3 regions of the Acholeplasma brassicae genome follow, and region 2 is predicted to be linked to each of the others. Evidence: riboswitches for the same ligand, from Rfam matches in the RefSeq annotation. Region 2 holds a riboswitch; each other region holds the start of a gene.
What was found. Region 2 has a riboswitch for S-adenosylmethionine ahead of BN853_RS08810 (ATP-binding cassette domain-containing protein). Riboswitches for the same ligand answer to the same signal wherever they lie in the genome.
Positions count from the first base shown of each region.

Region 1: another riboswitch for S-adenosylmethionine. It lies ahead of BN853_RS08025 (hypothetical protein); the one in region 2 lies ahead of BN853_RS08810 (ATP-binding cassette domain-containing protein).
Region 3: another riboswitch for S-adenosylmethionine. It lies ahead of metK (methionine adenosyltransferase); the one in region 2 lies ahead of BN853_RS08810 (ATP-binding cassette domain-containing protein).

Region 1 is NC_022549.1:1,722,341-1,732,977, forward strand. Features, by position in the region: gene gnd (decarboxylating NADP(+)-dependent phosphogluconate dehydrogenase) at 1-730, opposite strand, end outside; gene BN853_RS09020 (sugar kinase) at 743-1,816, opposite strand; gene BN853_RS08000 (tagaturonate epimerase family protein) at 1,831-3,318, opposite strand; gene BN853_RS08005 (Cof-type HAD-IIB family hydrolase) at 3,517-4,308, opposite strand; gene BN853_RS08010 (hypothetical protein) at 4,473-5,309, opposite strand; gene BN853_RS08015 (hypothetical protein) at 5,410-5,721, opposite strand; gene BN853_RS08020 (hypothetical protein) at 6,070-6,549, opposite strand; gene BN853_RS08025 (hypothetical protein) at 6,988-7,278, opposite strand; SAM riboswitch class I at 7,309-7,418, opposite strand; gene BN853_RS08030 (hypothetical protein) at 7,492-7,989, opposite strand; gene BN853_RS08035 (M13-type metalloendopeptidase) at 8,125-10,026, opposite strand; gene BN853_RS08040 (DUF2161 family putative PD-(D/E)XK-type phosphodiesterase) at 10,023-10,637, opposite strand, start outside.
Region 2 is NC_022549.1:1,058,239-1,068,875, forward strand. Features, by position in the region: gene arcA (arginine deiminase) at 1-55, shown strand, start outside; gene BN853_RS04880 (NAD(P)-dependent oxidoreductase) at 52-900, shown strand; gene BN853_RS04885 (sensor domain-containing diguanylate cyclase) at 967-1,941, opposite strand; gene BN853_RS04890 (methylated-DNA--[protein]-cysteine S-methyltransferase) at 1,996-2,433, opposite strand; gene BN853_RS04895 (MetQ/NlpA family ABC transporter substrate-binding protein) at 2,457-3,269, opposite strand; gene BN853_RS04900 (methionine ABC transporter permease) at 3,283-3,936, opposite strand; gene BN853_RS08750 (NIL domain-containing protein) at 3,929-4,537, opposite strand; gene BN853_RS08810 (ATP-binding cassette domain-containing protein) at 4,539-4,895, opposite strand; SAM riboswitch class I at 4,956-5,044, opposite strand; gene BN853_RS04915 (DUF952 domain-containing protein) at 5,073-5,456, opposite strand; gene BN853_RS04920 (NAD(P)/FAD-dependent oxidoreductase) at 5,580-6,545, shown strand; gene pdo (protein disulfide oxidoreductase) at 6,550-7,188, shown strand; gene BN853_RS04930 (endonuclease/exonuclease/phosphatase family protein) at 7,221-8,291, opposite strand; gene BN853_RS04935 (formate/nitrite transporter family protein) at 8,304-8,921, opposite strand; gene BN853_RS04940 (phosphatidylglycerophosphatase A family protein) at 9,080-9,607, shown strand; gene BN853_RS04945 (hypothetical protein) at 9,655-10,206, opposite strand; gene BN853_RS04950 (SdpI family protein) at 10,203-10,550, opposite strand.
Region 3 is NC_022549.1:687,842-698,478, reverse strand. Features, by position in the region: gene prfB (peptide chain release factor 2) at 1-593, opposite strand, end outside; gene secA (preprotein translocase subunit SecA) at 737-3,226, opposite strand; gene BN853_RS03170 (LemA family protein) at 3,384-3,956, opposite strand; gene BN853_RS03165 (DUF3137 domain-containing protein) at 3,969-4,805, opposite strand; gene metK (methionine adenosyltransferase) at 4,826-5,977, opposite strand; SAM riboswitch class I at 6,033-6,128, opposite strand; gene BN853_RS03155 (hypothetical protein) at 6,193-7,485, opposite strand; gene BN853_RS03150 (phosphatidylglycerophosphatase A family protein) at 7,506-8,060, opposite strand; gene fmt (methionyl-tRNA formyltransferase) at 8,060-8,974, opposite strand; gene priA (replication restart helicase PriA) at 8,989-10,637, opposite strand, start outside.

The DNA of each region.
Region 1 (10,637 bases), 660 kb from region 2:
TATGAGATAAGATTTCGCCAGTAATTTCAATGAGATAACTATCTAATTCTGTTTTATTCCAATCTTTAAATACTTCTGCCATTTCATCCGCAGACATACCTAAAACATTTCTCATTAAATGATAAGCTTCAGTGATTAATTGAATATCACCGTATTCAATCCCGTTATGAACCATTTTAACGAAATGGCCAGCGCCATCTTGTCCAACCCAGTCGCAGCAAACCGCACCATCGTCGACTTTCGCAGCGATTGCTTGGAAGATTGGTTTAACGTGTTCCCATGCTTTAACTGAGCCACCTGGCATGATTGATGGTCCAAGTAATGCGCCTTCTTCACCACCTGAAACACCAGTACCAATGTAGTATAGACCTTTAGATTCGACATACTTAGTACGTCTGATGGTATCAGGATAATGCGAGTTACCACCATCAATGATGATATCGCCTTCTTCAAGTAAGGGAATTAATTGCTCAATGACTTGATCGACTGGATTACCAGCTTTAATCATCATCATGACCTTACGTGGTTTTTTTAATGTTTTTACTAATTCTTTTAAGTCAGATGTCCCAATGATAGACATGCCCTTAGCACGGCCATTTAGGAATTCATCGACGCGACTTTGTTGTCTTGCATGCGCTGTGACTTGAAAACCTTTAGAAGCCATATTTAAGACTAGGTTTTCCCCCATCACCGCAAGCCCTGTTAATCCAATATCTGATAATTTTTGCATAGTATTCTCCTCTTATCGTTTAACTCTCGCGTTACCTTCATAAATCGCCCATATTTGTTCTTCATCTAAAGGTAGCCCAAAATCTTCTTTCACCGTCGTGACATAGGCACCAGTTGCCCAAGCAAATTGTGCACATTTTTCACTTTCAAAACCTCTGAGTTTACTATATAATAAACCACCAACAAACCCGTCTCCACCACCAATACGGTCTAAGACACTGATTGGTCTTGGTTCAATCACTGACCAGTTGCCATTATCATATAGGATTGCACCCCATTCATGGTGATTTGCATCCACAACTTCTCTTAGTGTGGTTGCGTAAGTTTGTGCGTTTGGATACGCTTTTCTCACGTTATTTACTAAGTCCTTAAAATTTTCAATCTCAGCTTTAATATCTTTACCGCCTGCTTTAGGACCTTCAATATCAAGTGCTAATTGATAGTCTTCTTCATTACCGATTAAGATATCTGTTAAGCTTGCGATTTCTTTAAAGACTTCAAGTAGTTCTTTTCTTCTATTTTTCCAGAATGTGGCACGATAGTTTAAATCAAATGAAATCTTTGTTCCATTTTCTTTAGCATATCTTGCTAACTTCAAACAGAAATCACTGGTTTCTTTTGATAAAGCAACAATTAACCCTGATAAGTGTAATAACTCAACACCCTCATCCTTAAAAATACGTTCTAAATCAAAATCGTCAATGGACATTGTACGCCCAACTTCACCAGCTCTATCATTTAAGACCCTAGGCCCTCTCATGCCATAACCGCTATCGGCAATATTAAACTGATGACGTAATCCCCAAGGACCACCCTGTTCAACATCGAGTCCTTCATAAGCAATACCGCGTCTTCTTAAATCCCCTTTGATTAGAAGTGCGATTGGACTATCTTTAACAAACTTAGTCATCACCATTGTATTTAAACCTAACGATGCTGAAATACTTAAAACGTTACTTTCAGCGCTCGTTGCTTGCATTTCAAATAAATGACTTGTGTGCACCGGTTGACGATCAAACGGTGTGATTCTAACCCCCATCGACGTTGGTGATACTAACTGATACTTACTGTTTTTTCTAAATGACATTTCTATTGCCTCCCCTATGCTTTAAATCCTTGATATAGTAATTCTAAGTGTTTACCAATGTGTGTTTCAAGACGGTCTTTGTAGGCAGATATTTCTTGTCGCCACAACAGATAAAGTCGATCTTTAAACACAAAATTTCCATCGCTATCTTTGTGGTTTAAGATAAACCCATACGTAATGTGAATCAATTGTCTTGCATCCTCATGATTCATTAACGATGGTAATTCTTCATCCTTAAGTGAATCTAATGATGGGATATTATTTATGTTCGTTGTCACATGATAGAACTTAGTTGCTTCCTTAAACATCGATAATGCATACGCATGTAATTCTCTATATAATCCCGGGTCTTTCATCGAAACCACACGAACCGCTTCTAACCAATTAGTACCCGCAGTTTTCACATGGAAGTGACCTTTGGTATGTTTACCGATTAATTCAAAGATCGAGAATTTATCAGAACCTGAGTGAATTGATAATTTGTAACCAAAGTGTTCAGCGATTGCCACATGAATGATTAATTCTTGTTCAAATTGTTTGATATCGCCAATATAGTCAATACCCTTTTGGAATTCACCACAAAATCTAGGTGCTAATGTGTCGACTTTAATACCTCTTAATGCCAATTCATTTGCAACAAAGTAGTGTTCTACTGGTGTGGTAGGTGTTTCTGTTTCATCAATCGATAACTCAAAATTAGGCGCATTTTTTTTACCTCTAAAGAACGTATCATAAATGTCTTCAACAAATGAAATTGCCTCTAAATACACTAAGACTGATCGTTTTAACTCATATTCACTAAACGTGATGGTTTGATCAGAAACATTAAATGATTGATTCAAATAGCGTCCTTTGAGTTCATCTGATAACACGTCTTGATCAAGTATTTCTTTTTTGCTCATTCGATTAACATCATTTCTAATGTGTTCACTTGCATCCAGTGTGATCATTGTAAAACCTAAGGATAGTGCGTATTCAATGTCTTTTTTCGTCTTCAAGTGATCCCCATCAGCGCCAAACCCGCGTTTGAAACCCACTTTATACACACCAAACGTTGCGCTATTTAATACATCTTCGTACGTACGATTTGTCATGTTTAACTCACGAATCGATTGTTGTGCGAAGATTGGGTAAGCGTCGTATTTTTCAAAAACACGCGCATGTCCTTCGGTCGCAAGACCCAATCGGTCACCAAGTCCAAAGCTTCTTTTTTGATGAAGTACTGGTACAGGTTTTGTAAAGCTAAATAGTTCTCTTAACACGTTAGCGTTATGAGACGATAAGGGTGCAATTACACCTGGTTTACCAAAAACCATAAAAGGTTTACCTTCAAATTTAGACGATAGACTGCCATACGCAATTAATTCATCAACTGTTTCTTTCTTTTGCATGAAAACCCAAGTATCTGAAACCTGATTAATGGATTTTTCATACACAGTCGCTTCTTTGATGCCATCCACTGAAGCCAATTCTTGTAACATTGTTTCTTTTGTCTGTTGCATATTTTTTCTCCCTTTTGTTTTTTTTCCTACTCGAATAGGATTTATAAATGCGTCAAAACCTTTCTTATTTTCATACATCCCCTCGATTCAAAGGGATGCCTTTATTATCATTTTATCACAATTTGTAAAAAATAAACACCGTTTATTATTACAGACACTATAATTTAAGGACGCACGCGTACGTGAGTCCAAAATGACCTACTTTTGATAAATGAGGGTTTTGACTGCATGAGTAAACCCTTCCTCAGTCACTGATTTTGTGACGTAGTCTGAATGCTCTTTTAAGATGGCTTCTGCATTTGCCATCGCAACCCCAACACCCGCTTCTAAAATCATGGATAAATCATTTTCTTGATCCCCAATCGCAAGCACATCTTTTAAATCAACACCTAAGTACTTGGTTAAGCGTTTAAGTGCTCGTCCTTTACTCGCAAGTTGATTGCCAATATCCAAGAACTGTGGTTGGCTTTGTAAAAGATAAATTCCTTTAATCGTTTTTAACGTTTCTTTAAGTTCATTTAGTAGGTCATGATCTTCTTCGATCACTAAGAGTTTTAAAACACCATCTTCTAGATAAGCTCTTTCTTCTTCTAATTCAACTATTACCGATTCAAATGTACCAATTCGTTTTTCTAATTTGTCTTTAGCTACTTTACTAGAGACGATTTGCTTGGTCGTATAAATTAAATACGACACTTGTTTTTGGTTAATGATTCTAAGTAGTTGATCAAGTAAAGCCTTCTCTAACGTATCTTGATGAATGACTGTTTCACTTTGGTAATCATAAATGCACGCGCCATTGGTAAGAATAACCGGTAAATCGATGTTTAATTCCTCAACTAATGCTCTAGTGGCATCTTTATGTCTACCTGTGGCAAGCGTAAAGTAATACCCGTCTTCTTTTAATTGATGAATCGTTTGACGGGTTTCTTTGCTCATTTTTTTTTGATGAACCAACGTCCCGTCCAAATCCGCTACAACCATTTTCATAAACTCATTCCCCTTTAATTTTATTATACAACAAACTATAAATAATCAAATGTTTAAGGCTTTAATTCTTAGATATTAAAAAAAGACCGTCTATTTAGACCGTCTGGTTTATTTAGACATTGAACCATAGATTACTGTCAATGGTATATCTAAAAATGAATATTTCACTTCAATAAACGTTCAAATTTGATTGAACTTTGTACAATAATTTTTGTTTTATTAAGGTAAGTCACTTCTAATTTATCATGTTCATTTAACTTCGATATCAATCTCATTTTTTCTTTAAATGCGTGGGTGTTTTTATCAGGTCTAATGACTATATTAGAAGATAGAAAAGGATAGAACAATTTAGTCTTTTTTCCATCAATCAAACAATATATGTTTAGCCCAAATGTATCGTATATAATAGGTGGTCTTCTATTGGTTTCTAAGTATGTTTTAAAACGGTATTTGTAGATCTTAACTTCTTTTTGTATCCGTTTCCCAGTCTTTATAGCCTTCTTCATCTTAAAAACCGTAAAGTAATATAGATAAACATATAAGACTAGCACACTTGATAAAAGAACCTCTACTAACACTATCCATAATCCAACGATTCCATTTTGGCTAAATAGCGATAGTAGTAACGTAAGAACGATAGAGATTGAAATTAATAGCGTTGCTTGTTGATGATACTTGAAAAATACCAATCTTGATTTAATACGATTAACAAATTCATTTGCTTTATGAACATTAAAGTCATATGGTCTTTGATCTCTTTTGATTAACTCAATCTTAAGTAAATCTAAATCCATCTTTTGGTTATCATATAAAAATAATGCTTGTGTCTCATTCATCTGAAGTTTATTCATTAAGCGTTTAATGACCTCAAGTCTATCTTCTCTTTTTAAACTTGGGTGACCATAATAGTAATCTTTGTTTTTTGTTACTTTAATGACTATTTTTCTATAAGTATGGATGATCTCATAAATAGTTAGACTTCTATAATCTTTTTTAAACATAAGCCCTCCATTTGATAACATATTATCTATATTAACATTATATAACAAGTCAAAAAAAACTAAAAACATTCATTTTATGTTCTTAGTTTTCTATTTTGACCTATAAGAGGTCGTTAATTTTAATTTGAATGACGCCGATACCATTTGTTAACTCTTTAAAATATAAGTTCTTCTCTTCTGCTAACTTGTGATAAATCTTTGATGTCAATGTTTCATCATCTATATAAGATACAGCTAGTTCTTTAAAGTTTAACCCTTTTAAGCTCGTCGTTAATTCAATTTTGTTTTCTTTTTGAATATGTCTAACCTTATCAGTATCTTTAACAACTAATGCATAATAGAACTCATCAATTGTTGTGATACTTAAAAAGCCTTCATGACCTTCAAATTTATATTTTAGTACTTTACTCATGTAATCACTCCTTATGAACCTATATCGATTATAACGGATAATAGTTCGAATCCAAAACATTATGCGCTCTATCAATCAAAAAATCCCCATTCAATGAGTGGGGATTTTAGAATATAAATGTTATTTACGATAATCTGCCTTAGCCCAAGCTTGTGACATCGATTTGCCAAGTGACTTCATTATTCGTTGTATCTTATGGTAGCACTTTATGCTGTTAACTGAATGTTTTGTCCGACTAATCCTTGATTTAATCTACTAATTGTAATTGATTCAGCAAGTACTATTGGATCACTTACTGTAATCACATGGGTTTGTTCAATTACCCCAACCGTCGCTTTGATTGTGACTTTACCGTGCTTTTAATAAGCTAACGACACCATTTGTAACGGTTTCGATTAGTTCATCACTTGAGGTCCATACCACGTCTTTATTGGTTGCGTTTGTTGGTAGTACTTCGGCTATTAAGGTGATTTCTTCACCAACAAAACCAACGTTATCTCCCGTAACGTTGATGCTACTAACTTCAACGACTTGCTGTGTCACTTTGACGGTAATGGTTTTTTCAATATCTTTATCCTTTACCTTGACAGTCAACATGACCTCACCAGCAGAAACACCCGTAATTGAGGTTCCTTCTAGTTTTGCTACCGTTTCATTTGGTAGAAAAAACTCAAGTTCAAATCCTTTCGTCACTTCTGCGCTAATTTGTTTTGTTTCCCCGACTTCTAGTTCAATGATATCATCTGTGAGTGAAATTTCTGGTGCCTCTTCACAAGATGCTAGTCCAAGACCTAGAAGGAGAAACAATACAACCATCATTTTATTCATATCGCCTTTTTTCCTCTCTTTGGCTCAATTGCGCATTTTCATTTATGTAAACGCTATTATAATTCATGCATAGTAAACCACATCTAATCTACTTGGTCTAATTACTAAAAAACGTGAATAATTATTCCATTAAGAATACCACTTCGTCGCGCCTTAGTGCACTTATACAAAAAAATATACTAACTAATACTTTTTATATTGTCTTATAAAATGGCCTTATAAAGCCATTATCAACTTTATGAAATTGATTTTACTATTTTTTTTAAGTTTGAAATTAAGCCTGTCTCCATGAAAATAAAGCAAGAACTTCTTTGATCTTTTCAAAATCGTTTCATCACCATCAATCTGCCAGATGCTGAAAAAAAAGAAGCGAACTATTCGCTTCTATCGTTACATTCGTTTACCCTGTTAATTTTGAAAAGATAATTGATTTTCTCATCATCTATTTGAGTCTTCAAGTAACTCTAAAAATTGACGATACGAAAGAACTTCCCCGTTGACTGATGACAAACACGCTAAGATGCCGACCCGAATGCCACCAAAAGCTACTTTCTTTTCTAGGTCAACACAAATTACTTTCGACAGCGTCTCTTGGTAGGTTAGTCTGTAGTCCATCTTTGACAACAGCTCAAATAACTGTTTTTCCTCATCTAACTTCACATAAATTTGCCTACTTCTTGAATCCGTTGGTAAATTCATTTTTACCTTTTCTACGTTGAATGTTTTCATTCATTTCCTCTTTTCTACCAAAAAGAAAAAAAACCATCTATGATGGGTTTAGTGTTTCCCATCATTCAAGCTTTAGCACCTTGCGTCTGCAGGTTGCTGAAGGGTCATCGAGCTTGTCTCTTACCTTCTCTTTATGGTAGTTTCATTATAGCATATCGAACTGATTTGTCAATAAAATAAAAAAATCCACCAAAACGTGGATTTTTACCTCAATTATCTTTTCTCTTTGAGTTCGGCCATAACCACCAAACTCCCCAAACCAAACACATGAATCCCCACAACTGAAAAAAACTGTCCTAAAAGTCGTTGGTTATTTGACTTTATGTTGTGATCGATTAGTTTAATATAATAACTGCCCAAGACTTCTTGAGAAGCATCTAGTGGTGGTTCTAGAAATGTGACGTTTAGGTTAACGACGGCTAGACAATAACTAATCAGCCCGATTAACGTCAAGGTTAGGCCAAAGAGTTGCACATAAAGTAATTTTCTAGATTTCGTTTTCAATTGATGACTCACCATAAAACTCGAAAATCCAATGAGTGTCATTAGTGACATAAAGCCGATTAAAAGATATAGAATATTGGGTGCACTTGAAAAACGATCATAAGACGCATCTTTAATGTTTAATGTTAATAGATAGTACAACACACCAGTCAATAAGAGTGAACCAAAGCCAATCAAGTGATATACTTTATCGCTAATTTTTTTCAAAAAAACCCCTCCAATTTAGATGATATCTATCGTTAATATACCATAAAATCGTATACTTTGTTCAATTTTTTCTATTTTTTTCGTAATAAAACAAAAAAACACGACCAGTCACCCGGTCATGTCTTAGCGTTGATTCTACCAAATACTCACCATTTCTTCTTTCTTTAAATACATCGGGTCATCTTCTTTTATTTCATAGAAGTTGATGAATTCTTCTAGATTACTTAACTGGCGATTCGCTCTTAGAATCGTTGGCCCATGAACATCTACTCTAAGTAGTAGTTCTGCGTATTCTTTGGATGACTTGTTACGCCACACACGTGCCCAGTTTTGAAAGAACTCGTCATAGTTATGATCGTCTTTTTTCTTACTTGCTTCTAGCGCACAACGTAACCCGCCACTATCGGCGATATTTTCTGAGACCGTAAGGGTCCCATTACATGGACCTACCCCCGTTTCAACGCCATCAAACAGCTTAATCATGTCTTGTGATTTTTGATTAAATGCGTCTAAGTCTTCTTTACTCCACCAATTGTTTAATGAACCAAATTCATCGAATTTAGCTCCATTATTATCAAACGCATGTGAAATTTCGTGTGCCATTACCGCACCAATGCCACCGTAGTTTTCTGATGGGCTTTGTTCAAGGCTGTAATAAGGTTTTTGTAGAATGGCCGCTGGAAATACAATTTGATTATTTGTTGGGCTATAATACGCATTGACCATACTTGCAGGCATACCCCATAAATTACGATTTGGTGCTTGATTGTATTTTTGATAATTAAATGCGTTAATCAATCGGTTCATCTTAATCTTTTCTAAAACAAGGTTTGACCCCTCGTCGTAGTTTTTGATGTCAATTTGATCTAAGTATGGTGGCAATTCATCCGGGTAGCCAACGTGTACTGAGAGTGTTGACAACTTTTTGATTGCTTTTTCTTTGGTTTCTTCTTTTAACCAATCGTTCTTTCTAATTCGTTCTTCATAAATTCCGATGATTTCATGAACCATTGCCTTCACGTCATTCTTGGCTTTCTCACCGAAGTAATGCTTGCCGTAGTAAAGACCAACCGATTGTCCAAAACGGTTGTAGGCTTGATAAAATGCGAACTTCTCTTTACTTCTGGCTTCCTTAATCCCCGATAGCGCGCGTGAGAACGCACCGCTTGCGACTCGGATTTCATCTGATAAATCGCTTGCAAATGCCATAGCGTTTGATAAAATCATCCACGACTTCATTAAACTAAAATGTTCTTCATTGATGATTGAATCAAATGCGTTAATGAAATCCAGATTTAAAACAATTAACTCATCAACTTTTTGATTAACTAGTTTCTCTGCTGTTTTTATCACACCAAACGAATTAATCTTTTGGTTAACCTCTTCTTTTTTAAGCGGGTTATACATTTTCACGTAATCGGCTTTCTCCACACTCGATTTCGTTACTGGGACTAAAAGGGAATCAAACAAAATTGCGTCATCGATAATGGATTGTCCGTCTTGTTCATTATAACCAAATAGGGCTAAGAGCGCTTTTGATGTTTGTGTAAACAACCCAAGCATTTGTTCTTTGGATTGTTCATCCTTATAGTAACTGGTGTCAGGTAAAAATAAATCGGAGGCACCAAAATAGAGTACTTGGTTATTACTATTCATAAAGTCTTGCATGACGTAATAACCAAATGGGGTTTCAATCCCATCGAGTGTTAAATCCACGTAGGAGGCCTCAAGATCACTTAGGTTTTTTAGACCATTAATTCGATTTTTGATTACTTCAAATGGTTTTGAGCCTAATAAGTCACGTTTCTCAAAATCCTTAGTCATTTGATAATACTTAATGTACTTCTTTAGTTGTGGGTTTAATTCTTTGTTGTTACTCTCCCATACGCTAGTTAAATCCATTAGTGTTTTTTCAATGCCCAAATGCAGTTCTAAAAACGCCGACATGGATGGTTGATCCGCTGGTATCTCTGCTTTTTCTAGCCAGTCTTTATTGACTGCCTCATAAAAATTCTTCTTTATTAATGCTTTGTTCATAAATTCACCTCTCCTTTTTCAATTTTATCATTAATTTCCTTTGTCAACGAGTCTAAATCCTTCTTACCAAGCTCAGATAGTGTGTAACTGCCTCTTCTTGGGTTTAAAAACCACCCATAATAATTCTTTCTTAGCATCCCTGGTGCTTCTTTAATCCCGGTATAGTTAATGATTTCTTTTGGAGACTTTTCACCAAATTCCTCTAGATATTTGGCAATCTCGATGACTTTTTCCTTGTAGGCGGTCATCTTTTTTCCGTTTGTGCCCCCAACGTTTTGGTTTGTTTTCCTTAGGGCAAATTCATTTAACAGTTTGACTTTTTTCTTCTTTGACTGTGCCATGCTTTTTTTAAAATCAAAGCCAAACGTTTCAAGCCTCACCTCTGCGAAACCTTCGTCAACCACAATTAACCCAATCTCTAAGCGTTTTAATAATAAAATAAATGATTTAAGACTCGAACGATTGCTTGTTGTTGCTTTCTTTGGCAGGCAAACATAAACTTTGTCTGCGAACTTCTGGCGATCAATCGCTTGATAGATTAGCTTAAGTGATATACTTAATTTTAGTTCGATAATCACCACATAGTCGTCTTTGATAGCCATGATATCACA
Region 2 (10,637 bases):
CCCAAGATGCATGAGCATGCCACTTGAGAGACTCGATGTGGGTGAATACGAATGAAGATAGCATTTATCGGTAGTGGTGTCATGGGGTATCCTATGATCACACATTTAATTAACGCCGGACACGAACTAACTGTTTATAACCGGTCAAAAGAAAAAACAAAGGGCTTAGAAACGAAAGCAACGATTGCAAATAATCTCATCTCTGCGGTAAAAGACGCTCAAGTTGTATTTTCCATTGTGGGTTATCCAACGGACGTTAAAGAGATTTACGAAACCATCATTCCAAACGTAAAAAAGGGCACTATTTTAGTTGACATGACCACCTCTAGTCCAACGTTAGCCATTAATCTTGCAAAAAAAGCCGAAGCCTATGAACTTAGTATGTTCGATGCACCGGTGACTGGTGGTGACTTGGGGGCAAAAAATCAAACCCTTTCGATTATGGTCGGTGGCGATAAAAATGCATTTGATGTGGTTCTACCCTTATTAACTGTCCTTGGGAAAACCATCACTTATATGGGTAAATCGGGTAGTGGCCAACACATGAAACTGTCCAATCAAATCACAATCGCGGGAAACATCGCTGGGATTGCTGAAGGGTTAACCTATGCACGTGTTCAAGGCTTAGATTTAAACAGTGCTTATCAAGTGATCACCAACGGTTCTGCCTCAAGCTGGCAAGCCGTCAATAATGGATTAAAAATGATCAAAGACGATTACACCCCCGGTTTTTACATCAAACACTTTTTAAAAGATTTAAACCTTGCGATTGAAGAAAAGAAAGATTTGGATTTACCAATACTAACGACGGTAAGAAACATCTATGATCAACTATCAAAAGACTACTATGATGAGGGTACGCAAGCAATTATAGCTTACTACTTAAAAAAACAAATCTAGAAGAGCCGATTAACAAAAAAAGCGAAGAAATAAATTCTTGGCTTTTTTTATATGTTTAACGATTGTTTAAATGATGAATTGATCTTTTCCGTTACGTTTAGCAACGTAGAGCTTTTGATCAGCGTTATCAATTAGTTGATATAAAGTTTGATTGTCATAAAACTCTATTCCCCCACTGACACTAATGTTGATTGTTTCTGTTAAATAGTAATTCTTAAATTCTTCTCTAATTCGATTACAACAGTTTAGGATTTCATCGCTTGTCTGATTTAAGCAAATAAGCATAAACTCCTCACCACCATAACGTCCAAACACCGATGAGTTGGGGATGTGTTTTAAGACAATAGATGAAAACTGTTTTAACACTTCATCACCAAAAACGTGACCTTTTGTGTCATTCACCTTCTTAAAATTATCAAGATCAAGCATCACCACCGCAAGTGTATCAAATACTTTTTTTCCCGTAAGAAGATGATTTAGTTGACTATAAAGCGATCGGTGATTACAAATCCCCGTCAATGGATCCTTGATTGCTAATTCTTCTAAATATTTGTTTTTTGCTTTTAATTCTTCTTCAATTTCTTTTTTCTTTGTGATGTCAAAGACGATACCAGCCATCAGCAAGGGTCTGTTTTTCTCATCTCGCTTGGTTACAACGCCACGATCATAAAACCAAAGGTAAGACCCATCCCTTTTTTTAATACGGTATTCAACCTCGTAAGCGTCTCTTTTTCCTTGAAGGTGTTCTAACATATTTGACATCACACGTTCATAGTCATCCTCGTGTAGCTTTTCGGTGAAAAATTGGTAGTCGACCTGTTTTGGAATTTCTTCGTAAACATAGCCAAGTGCCATCACTTTTAATGGATTAAACGTGACCTCATTGGTTTGATAATTCCAGTACCAGCGACCCAAGTTACCAGTCCAGCCAAAATCGAGTGATTCGAATGAATGATTATCATCGATCATTTGTTTGATGATTGTTTTTAATGACTGAACCTCATCTTGAAGTTCTTTGATACGTTTATTATTTTGATCCATAAGAACCACACCACTTTCTAACTACATTATAACATGCCACCAAAAATAAGTACCTTACGAATGCTGTTTTTCTAGATTAATTAAATAGGATTTGACTTCAATTCCACCGTTATAACCAATCAATTGTTGATTTTTGCCAATCACACGGTGACACGGAATTAGAATCATCAATGGATTCTTATTTAACGCCTGTCCAACCGCTCTAGCCTTATTATGATTAAACGCATTGATTGATAACTCCAAATAGGTGGTTGTTTTCCCGTAGGCAATCGCTCTTGTCATTTCTAAGACGGTCTTTCTAAACTGGCTTACATCGAGTTTGTAAGGTAGGCTAAATGCTTTAAGATTTCCATCAAAGTAGCGACTAAATTCGTCTTTGATCCGTTCTTCTAACCTTAACGAATCTGATTTAAGAGCCTCTTTAACAAGTGATATTAAGATAATGTTATTGTGTTCAACAATGATTTCTAAGTTACCGATGGGCGTCTTCAAATATAGCTTTCCTGAGTCTTTCATTAGTTAATAACTGGAACCACATTGCCTTCAAATTCTTCTTCAATCCACGCTTGGATTTCTAAGGATTTTAACACTTCAATTAACGCGATGACGCGTGGGTCATCAAGGTCAGATTCGTTGACCGCTAAGATGTTACTGTATGGATTTGTTTGATTCGCTAACTCTAAAATAAGCGCGTCCTTTGAAGGGGATAAATTGATATTTAACGCAAAATTGGTGTTAATCAAGATCAATTCAGCTTCGTTATTTTGATAAGCAAGCCCTAACATTTCTGGTGCGATGGTTGCTTTTATATCGAGATTTTTAAGATTTTGATCGATGTCATCTAACGTTGCATCAAATGGTTTTACGCCTTGTTTGAGAGTAATTAAGCCCGCTTCTACTAAAAGATTTAATAATCGTCCTTGGTCTGATAGTGAATTACTCATTAATACCGTATCGCCTTCTTTTACCTCTGTTAAGGACTCATAAACTTTAGAATAGATACCAATGGGTTCAATGTGTATTGAAGCTGCCTTAACGATCGATGTGTTGTTTTCATTATTGTACCGATTTAAATAGGGTTCATGTTGAAAGAAATTGGCAATGATCTCATTATTCGTTAACGCAACGTTTGGTAAAACATAGTCAGAAAATTCAATAATCTCTAAGGTATAGCCTTTTTCTTTTAATAAGGGTTTTGCTTGTTCTAATATTGCCGCGTGCGGTAATGGTGAAGCGCCAACTTTGATCACTGATGGGTCATCTTTTTGGCAGCCAGTCAGTAGTGTGATTGAAACAATTGTTAATACAATTAATACGAATTTTTTCATTTTTTATTTTCTCCTATAATCGCTTATCTATTTTTTTTACGACGAAATCACCGATACCTTGGATTAAAAATACCAGTGCTAACACCGTAAGTGTTGATAATAATATCATGGTTTGATCATTTTTTACAAAGCCACTTTGATAGGCTAGGTGGCCAAGCCCACCTGCCCCAATCACCCCTGAAATTGAGGTAAACCCAATTAAGGTAACTGAGGTAATTACTAAACCTGAAATCAATCCAGGTAATGATTCTTTAAGTAAAATAGGCGTCATTTGTGTGGTCGTTTTTCCTAGAGATTCTAACATCTCTATGATGGACTTCGGGATTTCTCTTAACGATTGGTAAACCAATCTAGCGTAGAAAGGGGTTGCCGAAATCACAAGCGCTGGGATTGCAGCACTTGAGCCTAAAATGGTGCCGATGATTTGTTTGGTTAATGGCATGATTAGAATCATCAGAATCAAAAAAGGAATACTTCTTGCAATGTTTGTGAGAAAAACCAACAGTTGATGAACCACCTTTAAAATGCCTTTCTTTGACTCCGTCAAATACAACACATAGCCTATTAAAAAGCCAAACACTAATACAAAGATTAAGGTCACAAACGTCATGTAGATGGTGTCAATCAAAGCGTCTTGAAGTAAATCAAATCTGACGTTATCAAACATATAGATTCACCGACACTTTCTCTTTAAGATCAGCAATAGCTTTTAATTTATGCTTACCGCTCACTGTAATCAGTAAATAACCTACCGATTGATGATTAATCTCACTGATTTTAGCGTACAAGATGCTGATATCGACTAGATGCTTTTTAGACACTTGAGAAATCAATGGGTAGTTTATCTCATTTAGAAAATAGACTTCATAGACATCTTCTGTCACTTTATCTAAAAAGCGATCATCAAAATGATTTAAAAATCGTTTTGACACACTCGATTGATGATTTAATGCCAAGTCGATGGTCTTTCCTGATTCAATAACGTGTTTGTCTTCAATGACACAAACATCACTACAGATGTATTTTACCGCATCAATGTCATGAGAGACAAATAGAATCGTTAAATTCATTTGCTGGTTGATTTGTTTTAATAAGTCCAAAATTTGATAAGCCGTTTCTTGATCCAAACTTGAAGTGATTTCATCACAAAGCAAATAATCAGGTTCATTCATGAGTGCTCTAGCGATGGCCACTCGTTGCATTTGCCCACCAGAAAGTGTTTTAGGGTATCTGTTTTCAAACCCTTCTAATCCAACAACCTTTAACAAATTAATCGCCTTTTTTTGTTTTTTCGATTTTAGATAAGTCTTTGCCTTGGTATCCAATTAGCACATTATTTAATACATCTTGTTGATAAAGCAGGTTAAACTGTTGGAAAATCATCGAAACACGCTTTCTCATTTTTCTAAGTTCAAGCGTTGTTAATGTGGTTAAATCTTGATTATCAATCAATATTTGTCCACTATCGGGCTTAACAAGCCCGTTAAGCATTCGAATAAGACTCGACTTCCCAGCCCCACTTCTACCTAAAATGCCATAAATAGTACCCGTGTCTACCGATAGATTCAGATTCTCAAGTATCTTGATATCATCGTATTTTTTTGACACATTTAATAGTTGAATCATGTTACCCCTCCGTTTAAATAAAAAAATAAAAGCCTCGATAAAGAGACTTTAAATTCGTACAATTTATCGTTTATAGCTGTACCACCGTAGCTAACTGCTGGTTGGTAGACGTTCACAGAGCTATATCTCTCCCGTCTTCTTAATAATTTTTATATTTGATTGATGCTATTGTAACAATTAACGAATCGTTTGTAAAGAGAAATTACTCACTTTCATTAAAATACTTCTCATACCCCTTAGGGGGTAAAAAAGACCTTTTTCATCTTTTTCATAAGTAAACACCTCGTAAACAGCCTCGACGTTGATTCTTCCATAGATGTGTGGGTAATAATCCTTATCGCTTGCTTGCTCAAATTTAATTGTTGATTCGAGTTTATTCGTATCAATCACTAAACAGATTAGTTTCATTTTTTCATTCATAAACCTTGTTGAAACTTTAAAAAACTGTTTGGGTGTTGATGCGTGTATGAAACCTGCTTCTGTTAGATAACGCTCACCTAAATACGTATAATCAATCTCGCTTAAGTAATCTTCTAACTTCATATTCACTATGATATACATAATAATCACCTAATAATAATATTAACATAAAAGATCCTATTTATCACTATGTTCTTGCAAGTGCAAATCATTATCAAAAGTTACCTATACCCATTATAATAGTAATTAGAAAGGTGGTCTCCTATGTTTAATTTTACCATTGACAAGACACCGAAAAAAGACCTATCAAATGATAAAACTTATGATTTAATTGTCTTAGGCGGCGGTCCGGCCGGCTTAAATGCTGCCCTATACGCCAAAAGAAAAAATCTGGATGTGATCATTGTTGCTAATGAAATTGGCGGACAATTAAATAACACAAAAGATGTCGACAATTACTTAGGCTTTAAAGCCGTTGATGCTTCTAGACTCATTGAAGCGTTTCAATCGCACGTAAATACATTTGATGTGCCTACTTTGACTGGTGTTTATGTTAAAGAAATCCAAAAATCGGATAACCTATTTGTCATTTCACTATCAACTGGTGAAACCCTATCAAGCAAAACCATTATTTATACCTTAGGTGGTAACCCTAGAAAACTAGGGGTTAAAGGTGAAAAAGAATTTCAATCAAGAGGTGTCAGTTACTGTGTAACCTGTGATGGTCCGTTTTTTAAAAACAAAGTGGTCGCGGTCATTGGAGGCGGTAATAGCGCCGTTGATGCAGCCATTGACCTTGCACAAATTGCAAAACAAGTCGTCTTAATACAACGAAGTCAATTAAGAGCTGACCAATCGTCTGTTTTAAAACTACAGTCACTACCTAACGTCCAAATTCATCTTGAAACCGATGTTCTATCATTCAATGGACAAGACGTTTTAAAGTCACTCAGTCTTTATGATAAGCATCACGAGTCAACGATTGAACTAGACGTTGATGGCGTTTTTGTTGAAATTGGAAACATTCCAAACAGCGATTTAGCCAGTGAATTTGTACTGCGAAACGATCAAAAAGAAATTATCACAAACGAATTACAAGAAACCAAAACCAAAGGCTTTTATGCCGCTGGTGATGTGACTTCAATGCCACATAAGCAAGTCATTATTGCCGCTAGCCAAGGCGCTATTGCAGCCCTTCAAGCAGCCATCTACATCAATAAAGGAGAATAATACTATGGCAAAACTATTTTCAAATGAAGTATCTGATCAAATCAAAGACATTCTTAAGGACATGATCAATCCAATTTCAATCTTACTTTTCGTTGACAAGGCGTGCGATACTTGTAAAGAAACCAAACAATTACTAGAAGAAACTGCTGGATTATCGGATAAAATCACACTTAAAACGCTAGAACTTGAAGACGCAGCCGATGAATTATCAACTTACGACATCAAACGCGCACCAAGCTTTGTCTTCTTAGATCATAACGGTGATTATCGTGGTGTTAAATTTAATGGTATTCCTGCTGGTCATGAGATTAATTCATTCATTAGTGCTATCTTAGAAATGTCTGGTGTTGAATTTCAATTTTCTGATGACATTATTAATCGCATTAAATCAATCAAAGAACCGGTTGACATCAAAGTGTTTGTGACACTCTCATGCCCTCACTGTCCAGGTGCTGTTCAAACCGCTCACCGCATGGCAATGTTAAATAGTAACGTAAAAGCTGAGATGATTGAAGCCCAAACATTCTATGACTTGTCAGAAAAATACAACGTTTCAGGTGTACCTAAAATCATCATTAACGAAACCTTAGAACTCGTTGGTAACCAACCAATTGAAGCATTCTTAGATAAACTCGGAAAATAAGACATAAAAAAAGTCCAAAATTGGACTTTTTTTTAATTTAATTTGAAATTTAAAACCACTGGGTTATGATCACTATATAAAAAGTCATAATCTAGGTTGATTACCGAAAAGGCGGTGATATTTGAAGATACGATGAACCCGTCTATCAGATAATATTGAGTATTTTCATCTAGTTTATCGTATGGTTGATTTAATAAGCGCGCGGTTGGCTTGATCGGATCGATTTGAAACGAATAACCCGATGGTAAATAATCATCCTCGATCGGATAGGCAACGTAATAGTCCTGTTTTGGTAAAAACAGATCTTTTACTTCTGGAAATGTTTGATTAAAGTCACCACCAATGACAACGTAATTACCTAATGCTTCTTGTGCCACCATAAACTCTTTTAAATAGGCCATTTCAGCTTTTCTGAGTGAACCATCCCCATCATAAGCCGACATATGTAAGTTGACCATGATTAATTTTTTATCGCTATTTTCAATTTCGTAGGTGTTTTCCATCATTGCGCGTTTCAGATTAGCGATTCGCAGTGGCCAAGAAAATTCGCCCGGAAATTGATGTCTTTTTGAGGATTCTACTTGTTTGGTCGAAAGCGTTAATAAACCACTTTCAACGTGACCGATATAATCAGTAAATGATACGGGAAATGGAACAAAATTGGCTTTGAAATTGTAAGCAAAGCTACTAGAGAACCCATCACCCAAACGTTCTTCAATCAAACGCACTTGGTTTAAATTAAAACTTCTTCTAGCTTTTAAGTCAACTTCTTGTAAAAAGTAAAAATCGGATTCGTGACTACTTAAGATATCTAAGGTTCCCTCAAGATAATCAAGAACTACCTCTTTTGAATCCGGTCTACCTTTAGAACCACCATCCATCACAAAATCTTCTTTGCTACCTAGTCCAGCATAACCGATGTTATAAGTCATGGCTTTATAAGTGGTATTTAACGAAACTTTTTGTGTTTGATTATTCGATATCTCTAGTGCTTCTATTTGATCTGGTCGATATTCAGTTACCGTGAGGTAGCCCAAAAAACCACCAATAAAAAGAATTAAGACAATTAGGACTTTTACGAATACTTTGATGATTTTCTTCATATTTTTGCCTCCTTAGACACTGTATTGATCGATTTTTTTATCTATGAAACACAAAATTGATGCCCCTATTCCATTACCAAGAATCATAAGTAATAAATAAAATAATGACTTCAATGTAATGGTTTTAGAAACAATCAAATAAGTCATGTTTGCGATACTATGTTCAAATTTAGCTAAGATAAAAATCATAACTGCAAATACAACAACCAACACTTTTGCTGTTTCATTTGAAATTCGTTGATACCCTTCCACGGCAATGTACATCATCATTCCACAAAACATGGATAAAATGATGACCGCTTCGATTGGATTACTTAGTTTCGCATCGACTAAAAGCGTTGCATTATGAACTAAATTCGGTTTAGCAATCAACCCTAAAACACTAACAAACGTGATACCTATCGCGTTTGAAACAAGCGTGGTGATGACGGTTTTAAGATAATTCTTTTGCCTTGCAAGATAACCGACTTTGCCTGTATAAAGGTAAAGACCTTCCGCACAAACAACAAGCAACCCTAAACTAAACAATAAACTGCCCAAATAGGCGTTCTCAACACTAAGATATAAGAGACTCGCTAGCCCAATCAAAATACCGGCGTAAATTCCTCTTACAATAACATTTTTATTCATACAATACCCCTTTTTCTACAATACCATTATACTAAATAACATCGCTTAAATGAATAGCCTTTTTGAAACAACCGATGATGACTTTAAAGTGGTGTTGACATTCCATCTAAAAATGGTATAATAAATTTCCATTAAACATATTTTAAGGGAGGAATAATATGAGTTTGCATTTAGAATTAAAAAAAGAGTACAACCGATTAAATGATACGAAAAAATACGACATCATAATCGAACGTTTAAAAGAAAGAGGTGTTGAATTAGTCGATATCGCAAAAATAACATACGACCTGCAAAAACCTTACGTAAAAGACGTGACTTTAGAGATTTGCCTAGACCACGTTGATCGTGTGATTCTTAAAAGAGAGGTACAACACGCAGTTCTTGTTGGCATTGAACTAGATGTTTTAGCAGAAAAAAAACTGCTTAGTGAACCACTTTTAAGTATGTTACTCGGTGATTATGGCCTATTTGGTGTTGATGAAGTGCTCGCGTTTTCAATCGTCAATGTCTACGGTTCCATTGGGTTTACCAACTTTGGATTTGTTGACAAATCAAAACCTGGTATTATCGGCAGATTAGACACTGAAGGTAAGGAAGAGGGCAAATGTAACACTTTCTTAGATGACATCGTAGGTGCCATCGCGTCTGCAGCAGCCAGTTCAATTGCTCATAAGTACGCTCAATAAAATCATACATATGTACGATTGCTCAATGCCATCGTACATTTTTTTTATTATATAGACTCTTTAGCCTTACTCTTTCTCTCTAAGTCTTTTGCCTTGAGGTGTTCTTTTCGATACCAATCTAGCCAAAAATACACAAATAACACAAAGCCGAAAACCACATCAAATCTTTCCAGTGGGAATCGTTCTCTAATTGTAAAGTAAACTGAGTTTAAAAAAGCTTCTTCAAAAATACCGAAGGTTAACCATTCAACCACCACAAACATTCTTGCAACCAACGTTGACTTTATATACGCACTAAAGACACTTACGACAATAAAAAGGCTATGATGACTTCGATAAAGCTTAAAAAAGTAGGCTAGGCTCGATTTTTCATCATACATCACAGTCTGATAGTGTTTGATACATAGAGTCATTAAATAAATGCTAATCAAATATAAAACATTAATCAAAAGCGTTACATAGCCAAAGTGACTGTAAAAGAGCGGATTTGCCTCGGTGACTATCTGATTATTTGATAAAATAAAGACGGTCAAAACGAAGTCTAACAAGAATAAACCAATCGCGTATAAAGTGTAATGAGGTATTCGATTATTCTTCATTTAATTCTCATGCCACTTGAGTCAAAGTGAGTTCTTAGTGCTTTTTCAACAGGTATAATCGATAATATAGTAACCGTTATCAGTAAAAACTTGATAATGATACTACGAATAAATAGGACATAATCTGATTCGTTCATAATAAATAGAAGTACCGTTGTGATTAATACCATCAAAACGGGACTTAAAGATAACCAAATCTTGCCATAATACCGATGAGCAAAGTGCCAAGTTTCATCGGATTTTTTCGACCACTTCGTTCGATAACCATACAAATCATTAATTTGGTTAGGTGTTTTCTTAATAAATAGGTAAGCGATAAATAGAAAACCGATTGGTATACTCATATTCAATAGATAATTCATCCACCATATCAAAATGATCACCTTCTTACATGTAAATTATACTGTTCAATAGTAAAAAAAACAACAACC
Region 3 (10,637 bases), 370 kb from region 2:
AATCGATGAACCCCATGCTCACTCTTTAAATAACCATACGCGTATCTACCTTTAATTCGTGCGGTGACACTTTTGATGCCCGCTTCTTCGCCAGCCAAATAATCGAGTACTTCAAACTTAAAGTTCTTTCTGGTGGCGTAGCGTTGATACATACGAAAAAGCATTTCGCACCAATCTTGTGATTCAGTTCCACCAGCCCCTGGGTGTAATTCAATGATTGCTGTAAAATCATCGTATGGCCCATTTAAAAGGATTAAGAGTTCGAACTGTTTGATTTCTTTATCTAAACCGGTGACTTCTTTTGTTAGCATCTCATAATCTTCACTGCCTTCATCGGTTAATTCAGCCAACTCATCTAATGTTTCATAATGACTTAATACTGATTCATACGTATCAATTTTATCTTTTTGATCGTTTGCAATCCCAATTAATCGTTGCGCCTCTTTGACGTCGTCCCAAAAATGCTCATTTAGCATGATTTTTTGATTTTCTTCATGTTCTTTTTTTAATACTTCAATATTTAAAGCCTTACCTAAATCCTCAATTCGGATTTTAAAATTGGCAAGGTATTTATTCAATTCATAACGTTCCATAAGACACCTCTTTTAATCTTTCACTCCATAATTTATTCACAACTATTTTACCATATTTATGTGTAAATTTCTTCTTTAACGTCGACTTTTTAAAACATTTAAAAAAGGCTTAGTTATTTAAAACTAAGGCCTTTTCATTTTCGTTATCTTCTTTTCCAGTTTGGCATGTTGCGTTGCTGACGATTTTGTCTGACTTTAGGCTTCTTATTTCTAAGTTCGCCACCCTCATTGGTACTGGTGTTTTTAACAACCGCTTCGCGTTCGTTATTCACTCGTATTTGTGCAAGTAAGACGTATTTTGCAATGTCTCTTGAAATATTAGATTTCATTTCATTAAATTTATGGAACCCCTCTTGTTGATAAGTTTGAAGTGGGTTACCTTGACCATACGATTGTAGAGAAACCGCTTGTCTTAGTTCACTCATTTGATCGATGTGTCTTGTCCAGTACGTATCAATGACACGTAACGAAATTACTTTTAAGAACTCTTTAAATACTTCCTCAGGAAAAGATTCTTTTTTAAATTTAATTTCATTTTGTGCTAATTCATTTAAGTATTCTGGAATGGTTTTTTCGTCTAAACTTTCAAGTTTATCAATATCAATCGTTCCTGGTTGGAATAGATTGCCATTAAAGTGATTTAAGATACCTTGATCGTTGATTTCGAATTTGCCTTTACCGACATTTTTAATAAATGGCATTAGTGCTTCTTCAATATGATTTTCAATTGCTTTAAGCACAAACGGCTCGATGTCTTCCGAGGTAATCACAAAGGTTCTTTCTTGATACATAACTTCTCTTTGTTTTCTTAGTACGTCATCGTATTTTAATACGGATTTACGGGAATCGTAGTTTTGACCTTCAATCCGTTTTTGAGCACTACTAACAAATTTTGAGAACATTTTGGATTCAAGTGGTTGAACTTGATTCGTGTCTTTATCTTTATTTAAATTTGAAATCATTTGAATACGGTTTTTAAATGTTTCGCCACCAAATCGTTGGAGCAATTCATCCTCAGCCGATAAATAAAATCTTGAATACCCAGGGTCACCTTGTCGACCGCTACGTCCTCTTAACTGATTGTCGATACGTCTTGATTCATGACGTTCTGAACCGATCACAGCCAATCCGCCAAGTTCTTTGACGCCTTCGCCTAGTTTAATGTCGGTTCCACGACCAGCCATGTTGGTTGCGATCGTTACTGCACTTTGTAAACCAGCTTTTAGAATGATATCCGCTTCTCTTTCATGTTGTTTCGCATTTAATACGTCATGAGGAATGCGTCTTTTTCTAAGTAAATCAGATAGTATCTCCGATGTCTCTACCGCTACTGTTCCTAATAGAATTGGTTGACCTAGTTTATGTCTACGTTCAACGTCATCAATTAACGCGCTGTATTTCTCTTCTAGAGTAACAAATAAATAATCTGGTGCGTCCTCACGAATTACCGGACGATTGGTTGGTACTTCAACCACGTACATGTTGTAGATTTCTCTAAATTCTTCTTCTTCGGTTTTCGCTGTCCCCGTCATCCCGGATAGTTTTTTATACATACGGAAAAAGTTTTGATAGGTGATGGTAGCAACCGTGATGGTTTCTTTTTTAATTTCAACGTTTTCTTTGGCTTCTAAGGCTTGATGTAGTCCTTCAGAAAACTGTCTACCTGGTAGCACACGACCAGTAAATTGGTCGATAATCAATACTTGATTTTCCACCACCATGTAGTCTTTATCTCTAAACATAATGAAGTTTGCTCTAAGTGCATTATTGATGTGGTGCACAAGCGTTACGTTAGCGATATCATAAAGATTATCTAAATTAAACGTTTTTTCTGCTTTGGTAATCCCGGATTCAGATAGTTCAATCGTTTTTGATTCAATGTCAATTAGGTAATCTTCATCGGATAAGTACTTCGCAAAACGATCGGCACCTTGGTATAGGTTTTGAGTGTTTTTAGCGCCCCCTGAAATAATCAAAGGCGTTCTTGCTTCATCAATTAAAATGGAGTCCACTTCATCGATGATTGCGTATTGTAGCCCACGCTTTTGAACCATATCTTTTTCGTACAACACCATGTGATCTCTTAGGTAGTCAAACCCAAGTTCACTGTTGGTTGAATAAAGAATGTCACACGCATAAGCTTCTTTCTTCTCTTCACTTGTTAATGCACGAATGTTAAGACCAACGCTCATGCCAAGGAATCGGAACAAATCACCAATTTCGCCATTTGCCTCACGAGATGCAAGGTATTCGTTGACTGTGACAATATGTACACCCATGCCATTGAGTGCATTTAAATAGGCTGGCATAACCGCTGTTAAGGTTTTACCTTCCCCTGTTTTCATTTCGGCAATATTCCCACCATGAATGGTAATCGCACCTAAAAGCTGTACATAATAAGGGTATAACCCTAAGACACGAACAGAGGCTTCTCTTACCACGGCGTAAGCCTCGACCATTAAATCTTCTAGGGTTTCGCCTTTTTGATATCTTTGTTTAAACTCGGTTGTTTTATTTCTTAAATCCTCATCGGACATTTGTTTCATTTGATCCGCTAGTTGATCAATTTTATCTGCGATAGGTCTGGCTTTTTTTAATTCTTGAAAGCCACTATCAAACCATTTTTTGAACATATAATCACACTCTCTTTATATTTCGTCTACTTTAAATGATACTATAAAAGCGCTTAGATTACAACACGCACACACATTTTCACAAAAATTAAGTCTCCTAATTTTTGACTAACTAAAAATGAAAAGAAGCCGGATAAAATGGCTTCTTAACGTTGGATTAGAAATTAAAATTAACGTCTTGTCTTTTTGCAGCTTCTGCTTCAAAGAAATCACGTTTTGTGAAGTTTTTCCAGTTCGCAATAATTGAACTTGGGAATACCACAATTTTTTGGTTGTAATAGCTAACATTTGCGTTATAAACGCGTCTTGCTGCTTGAAGATTTTCTTCAACTTCCATCGAAGCGCTTTGAAGTTTAGCAAAATTTTCACTTGCTCTTAATTGTGGGTATTGTTCAACCACCACATTTAATCTTGCCATACCTTCTGAAAGTTGGTTAGCAAATGCTTGTTTTTCGCCAATTGAAGCACCAGATGCTGGTTGTCTCATTGCAACCACTGATTCTAATGTTTTTCTTTCATGATCCGCATAACCTTTTGTCGCAGAAACCATCTTTGTTAATAAATCAAAACGTTTGGTTAATGCCACATCAATTCCTGATTCTGCTTCATCGACCTTAATTACTAAACGTCTAAATGAGTTTAATGTGCCAATAATCCAAAAAATGATGATTAACCCAATAAATGCAATAACTCCTAATACAATAAGTAAAACTTGTACGCCTTCACCCATGTGTAAGACCTCCTATTTTTTTGTAAATTTTTCACTATCTAAATTAAACTCATTAATGATGGCTCCTGGCATATCAATGTCGCCTAAGATATGACCAATGTTTTCCTTCGTTAATGGTGTTTTTAGCTTGATTTCAAATGAATCTGATGAATCATTGACTGCAATATCCAAACAATTTTGATGATACATCATTTGAATTGAACCGCGATGCATTTTTTCAAATTCCAGAATCTTTTCAATTAACACGGGGGTTAATTGATAAAACACGTATTCTTGATCGCTTGAAAATATTTTAAACTTCTTATTAAATAGAATACTTTCAGTTTCATATTTCTTAAGATTTCGTGAGGCTGCACCTGAAAAGCGACCTTCTTTAACTTGTAAGACGTGCTCAAACCTACGTTCAAATTCAAAGTGGTACCAACGCCCTTTAAAGATGGTTTGATAAGAAACTTGTCGATTGCCTTTAGCGTCTCTGGTTTCAACTCGTTCTTCCATATGGACGTCACTGGCTTTAAAGGATACCCCATTAAAACTGCCTGTGATTAAATCTTCACCTTTGTGTCTGTCAGGTCTTTGATAGAAATTTAAGCTATCAATGTATCGTTGATCAATTCGATCGTTGTGGTTATACGTGCCGTCTGGGTACTTATCTTTGACTAAGTCACTAATCACAACGTCTTTGAAATTTTTACGGTAGTTGCTCGCGATTGATGCGGCTTTAAATAAGAAATAAAAGCCTACTAATACAATCATAAGTAATAATCCTAATTTTATGTTTTTTTGATATTCTTGATACATCGCTTGACGCTTAATTTCATTTTCTTGCAATACTTTATCTAAACTCATAACATCACCTATGGTTTATTTTACAACAAATCCTTAAAAATATCAATCTTATTTAGTTTCTCCCATGGTAAATCAATGTCTTCTCTTCCCATATGACCATAATTACTGGTTTGTTCGTAGATTGGACGTTTTAAATCGAGTGTGTTAATGATGCCTTTTGGTGTTAAGTCAAAGTGTTTTCTGACGGCCTTTTCGATGAGGCTTTCACTTACCTTAGAGGTATTAAATGTATCGACTCTAACACTCACCGGTTGGGCTACCCCAATGGCGTACGCTAGTTGAACTTCGGCTTTTTTAGAAATCCCTGAGGCAACGATATTTTTTGCAATATACCTTGCCATGTAAGAGGCACTTCGATCAACCTTTGAAGGGTCTTTTCCTGAGAATGCACCACCGCCATGGCGAGCATAACCACCATAAGTGTCAACGATGATTTTTCTGCCTGTCAGCCCTGAATCACCTTTTGGTCCACCAATCACGAACTTACCGGTTGGGTTAATGAAATATTTGGTATTTTCATCGATTAATTCGCTTGGTAAGACCGCATCGATCACTAATTCTTTGATGCCTTTTCTTACCACTTCAATTGGTAAGTCTTGGTGTTGAGATGAGACGACAACCGCATCAATTCTTAGTGGGCGGTCTTGTTCATCGTACTCAATGGTCACTTGTGCTTTGCCATCTGGTCTTAAGAAATCAAGCAAGTTTTCTTGTCTAACAAAATCAAGTCTTCTTGTTAACTTATGCGCTAACTCGATTGGTAAAGGCATTAAGTTGTCTGTTTCATCACACGCAAAACCAAACATTAAGCCTTGATCGCCTGCGCCTTGTTCGTGTGAATCCGTTTCATCAACGCCTAATGCGATGTCTTCTGACTGACTGTTGATTGACGTTAAAACGGCTAAATTGTCCGCGTCAAATCCATATTTTCCACGGTCATAACCGATGTTTTTTACCGTGTTTCTGACAATTGTTTGTATGTCAACGTACGTCTCGGTTGTGATTTCACCCACCACCAACACAAGTCCGGTTGTGACGGTTGTTTCACAAGCCACGCGAGCATTGCTATCTTTTTCTAAAATAGCGTCTAATATCGCATCTGAAATGCGATCACAAATCTTATCTGGATGACCTGAGGTCACAGATTCTGATGTAAATAATTTTCTTTCCATACGTTCCTCCTACGTTATAAAAAATAAAAACCCTTAGAAAAGAGTTTTATTTCTCTTCTCATTGATGGACATTGTCCCTTGTCGTTAGCACCTTGCATGGCAGGTTGCTGCTACATCGTTGGTCACTAGCCTCCGTAGCTCTGAATAAGATATTCTATGTTTTTTACGTAATTAATTATACCACTTAAATTTTAAATGTAAAGCAAAACATTCACTTAGTATTCGTTGAATGTCTTTTCAAACTCATTCTTAAACTTTAGAAATCGTTCAACTAAAAAATAGTCAAAATAAGGTAAGAATACCTTTTCAAATAATTGGATGGTTGTTTGATTCGGGTAGGGTCTTTTATAGGATTTACCACTGCGCATGGTGACGTATAAATCACAGAGTAAAATAACTTGGGATTCGATTTGTGGTTGAATCTCATTCATTTCTTGTGAAAACTGGAGCGTCGCTACCCCTTCAACGTGCGCCCTTGCGATGTCTTCTGCTTTTTGAGCCAACTGAAGTCTTTTCGCAATTTGTGTGCCCAAATTGGTTTTTTCTTTTAACATTTCAAACTTACTCTCGTCTTCGGCCATGTGATTACCGACCAAGCCTTCGACTTCCTTATACTTTAAATGAATTTTTGAGTAGGTTTTAATGTAATCAATTTGATCGTGACTCAGCCCAAAATAGCCGGCTAATTTTTCACTCATTTGATAAACCAAATCCACGTGTTGACGATCTAAGAAGTTTTTCTTTGATGAGAGAACCACACTAAATAAATCCGAAACAATGTTGGTAAAATCAGTTTGAACTTCACGTCGTTTAATCAATTCTTGTTTGCGTTGTTCTTGCATGTAAGAACCAATCGATACGATGGCGTAAACAACCACCATAAATATAATAAAGAGCGTGGTTCTTAAAAAGATGTCTACCGCCTCTTTGGTGGGAATAAACGCATTTAAAAACTCACCTAAACTCATGCCCTCATACGTACGATTAATTGAATAGGTCCAAACAAAATGAATTACGGTAATCGCCGCTAACATGCCTTGAAATACCCACATGATGAGGCGTCTGCTTTGATAAAGACTGACCACCACGATGGCGTAATAAAGTAAGATATAGGCCGCGGTTTCAAATGTTTGATTTTGATAAAGTCTTGCATAAATCAAGATGGACGATAAAAACATGTAAAGACTTAGGACGTACATAGCGACTTCCTGTTTGGTCTTATCGTGTCTATCACCAAAAATAAGTCGTTTAATGACGTTATTAATGAAAAAAGTCAGTGGAAAAGATAAAACTGAAAAAAGCCAATCGGATGGCTCTTTTGTTGTATATGCGATTAGAAAAAGTAAAATTGAATACACAATGTTACTTAAAAGGATGATGTTCTTGATGACTAGATTTCGTCTATGTAGGACAATGACATCATCCGTAATGTCAATATTTTCTTCAAACGCGAATAACCGACTGAAGAAACTTTTGGTCATCCCGGTTATCTTGTTTTTTTTACGCACGATAATTCCCCTTTGCTTGATTATTGATCAAATAAGCTTACTTTTTTGTGTGGTTCTTCTTGTGCGATGTCCTCATTAATGATTTGAGCAACGCGTGTTGATGCACTTGCCGCGATCGCACCGACGATGTCGTCTAAGAACGTATGCACGATACCTTCTTTTTTACCATCTTCGTTTAACTTTGATACAATGCCGTGTTTATTCACATCGATGTCACCAAAGTTAGTCATGCCAATCACGCCATAAAGACGCGCCACGTCTAATCCAAGGACTTCATCAACGCCAAACAAACCTAAGTCCGATTCAATGATGTCTTGAATTGGTCCTTCAAACAATTTTTTTTCTGCCATTTTGTCGAGTTCAACTGCCAATAAGACGTGGTGAAAAATATCTCTTAAAGATAACACTTTTAAGACCGATTCACGACACGTTTCAAACTTTATATTTTCGGTGTAGCGCGCTTGTTGTTTAAATGCAATTTCTGCGATGTCATCGACTGTTACACCTCTACTTCTTAACGCTTCGACGGATAATCTCGTCATTTCTTCTCTTGAAAATAAAACTTTCTTTTTCATTATTTAATGATATCTCCTTCACAAATGATTTTTTGACCGTTTAAAAAATCAGTATCATTCATTAACTTTTTGCCCTCAGGCTTAATTTTTTTAAGTCTAACCACACCGTCTTTTGTCTTGACAAGGAACTGTTTGGTGACTTTTACAACTTCGCCTGGGTTTCTACTTGATATTATATCACTTTTTTCGATTTCATAAACCTTAATTCGCGTATTGTTAACAAAAATACTGCCACCTGGTTCATCTAGAAGTGATCTTAAGTGGTTTATTACCTCTTTGGTTGTCTTTGTAAAATCCAAAAATTCTTCTTCTGGTTTAATGGTATAGGCAAACGTCACTTGTGTTTCGTCTTGTGGTACTCGGTTGTTTGTTTGATTGATGATTGACAAAATGGTTCTATCGAGTAAATCTCTTCCGACAATACTTAACCGTCTCATTAGTGAATCGGTCGTGTCTGTTTCTAAAATCTCAACTTCTTCACAGTCAATGATATCGCCACTATCCATTTTAGGGGCCATGTACATGATTGTTACACCGGTGGTTTTATCACCATTTTTGATGGCGTATTGTACCGGCGCTCCCCCTCGATATTTTGGCAGGATTGAGCCATGAACATTGATTGACGTGGCCAGATCCAAAACCGCTGTTGGGATCATTTGACCATAGGCTGCTGTCACGATTAAATCTGGTTTTAGTTTGATGATTCTTTCATAGTCTTTACTCAGTTTTAAAGGCTGAAATACGTCAATTCCATGTTTAATTGCGAATTCTTTTACTGGCGATTTTGTGATAATTTTTTTTCTTCCAACCACTTTATCTGGCTGTGTGACTACCAATGAAACACCAAAACGTTGGTGTAACATCTCTAGGGTTGGTAGGGCAAAACTAGGTGTTCCCATAAATACTATTTTCATAATTTCACATTCCTTTACTCAATCATGTCTGGGTAGAAATCAAATTCTAAGTAGAATGATTTATCTTTATAGTGATTTTCGATTCGATCTAAAATCGGTTTTAAGTCGTAGTTTGGTCTTGTTTTAATGGTTATTTGGTGTAAGAATCGTTTGTTTTGATAATGGATATATAACTGGGTCGGTCCTAATATTTCAAACTGCGAATGTCTTTTTAACAACTGCCTTTTAAGTTCAAGTAATGACTGGCTAGTCTTGTCATCCTCTTTGCCCTTTAAAATCACTTTAACCACTTGATAGATGGGTTGATAGCGACCTAACTGACGTTGCTTAATCTCCTGTTTATAATAAGACGTGTAATCGTTGTTTCGGACGGCTTGAATCACAAAATGATTAACTTCATAAGCTTGAATAATGACTTCAGACGATTGACCTTTTCTGCCTGGTCTACCTGCGGCTTGTGCAATCATATTATAAGTCTCTTCATTTGCTAGATAACTTGGCAGTTTTAACTGTAAATCCGCCAACATTACTGCCACTAATGTGACGTTTTTAAAATCATGACCTTTAGAAATCATGCTTGTGCCAATCAATATGTCATAAGTTTGATGATTAAACGCTGATAGTTTTTCGTCAATCGCGTGCTTGCCTTTGGTGGTGTCTTTATCCATCCTTAGTATCCGAGCGGTTGGAAATTCTTTGATTAACCGTTCTTCTACTTGTTCAATACCGATGCCAACTTCTCTAATTTTTGTTGATTGACAAACACCACATTTCGATGGCATTGGTCGTTCAAAACCACAATGATGACATTTCAACCGGTGTTCTTTTTTATGATAACTTAAAGAGATTTGACAATGTTCGCATTTAATCACGTGTGAACACGCTCGGCACATCACAAAACTTGCATACCCACGCTTATTGACAAGAATCATGGTTTGTTCTTTTTTCTTTAACCGTTTTTCAACTGCTTGTTTTAGTTTTTTTGAAAAGACGCTTAAATTACCTGAGATTAGTTCTTCTTTCATATCAATCACACGGATGCTTGGTTCAACACCAACGGGTCTTTTTGTTAAACATAATTTGGTGATTTTACCTAGACTGACGTCATAAGCAGTCTTGATTGAAGGCGTTGCAGATCCGTAAACGAGTGGTATTTTATGATGTTTTGCTCTAAACATACAAAGCTCATTTGCATCATAACTAGGCACATCCTTTTGAATGTAACTACGATCTTGTTCTTCATCGATCACAATCAAACCTAATCGATTGAAGGGCATGAAACAGGCGCTTCTTGTGCCGACAACAATGGAGGCTTTGTTTTGATCGATTAAACGCCATTGATCATAGCGCTCGTTAGAAGATAGTTTGGAATGTACAACGGCAATCTCCTCGTCAAATCGCGCTCTAATACGTTCAGCCATTTGAGGAATTAATGCGATTTCAGGCACTAAAATTAACACTTGTTTCTGAAGATCAAGCATGTCTTTAATGAGTGACAGATAAACTTCGGTTTTACCTGAACCTGTTATCCCTTGGATCAGAAAACGGCGGTAATTCCCGTAAGACGCTTTGATTTGATGATAAGCGTTTGCTTGTTCGTTTGTCAGCTCAACCAAGTTTGAATTCTCTGTAAATTGGTGTCTGACGCGTCTAAGTGTTTCTA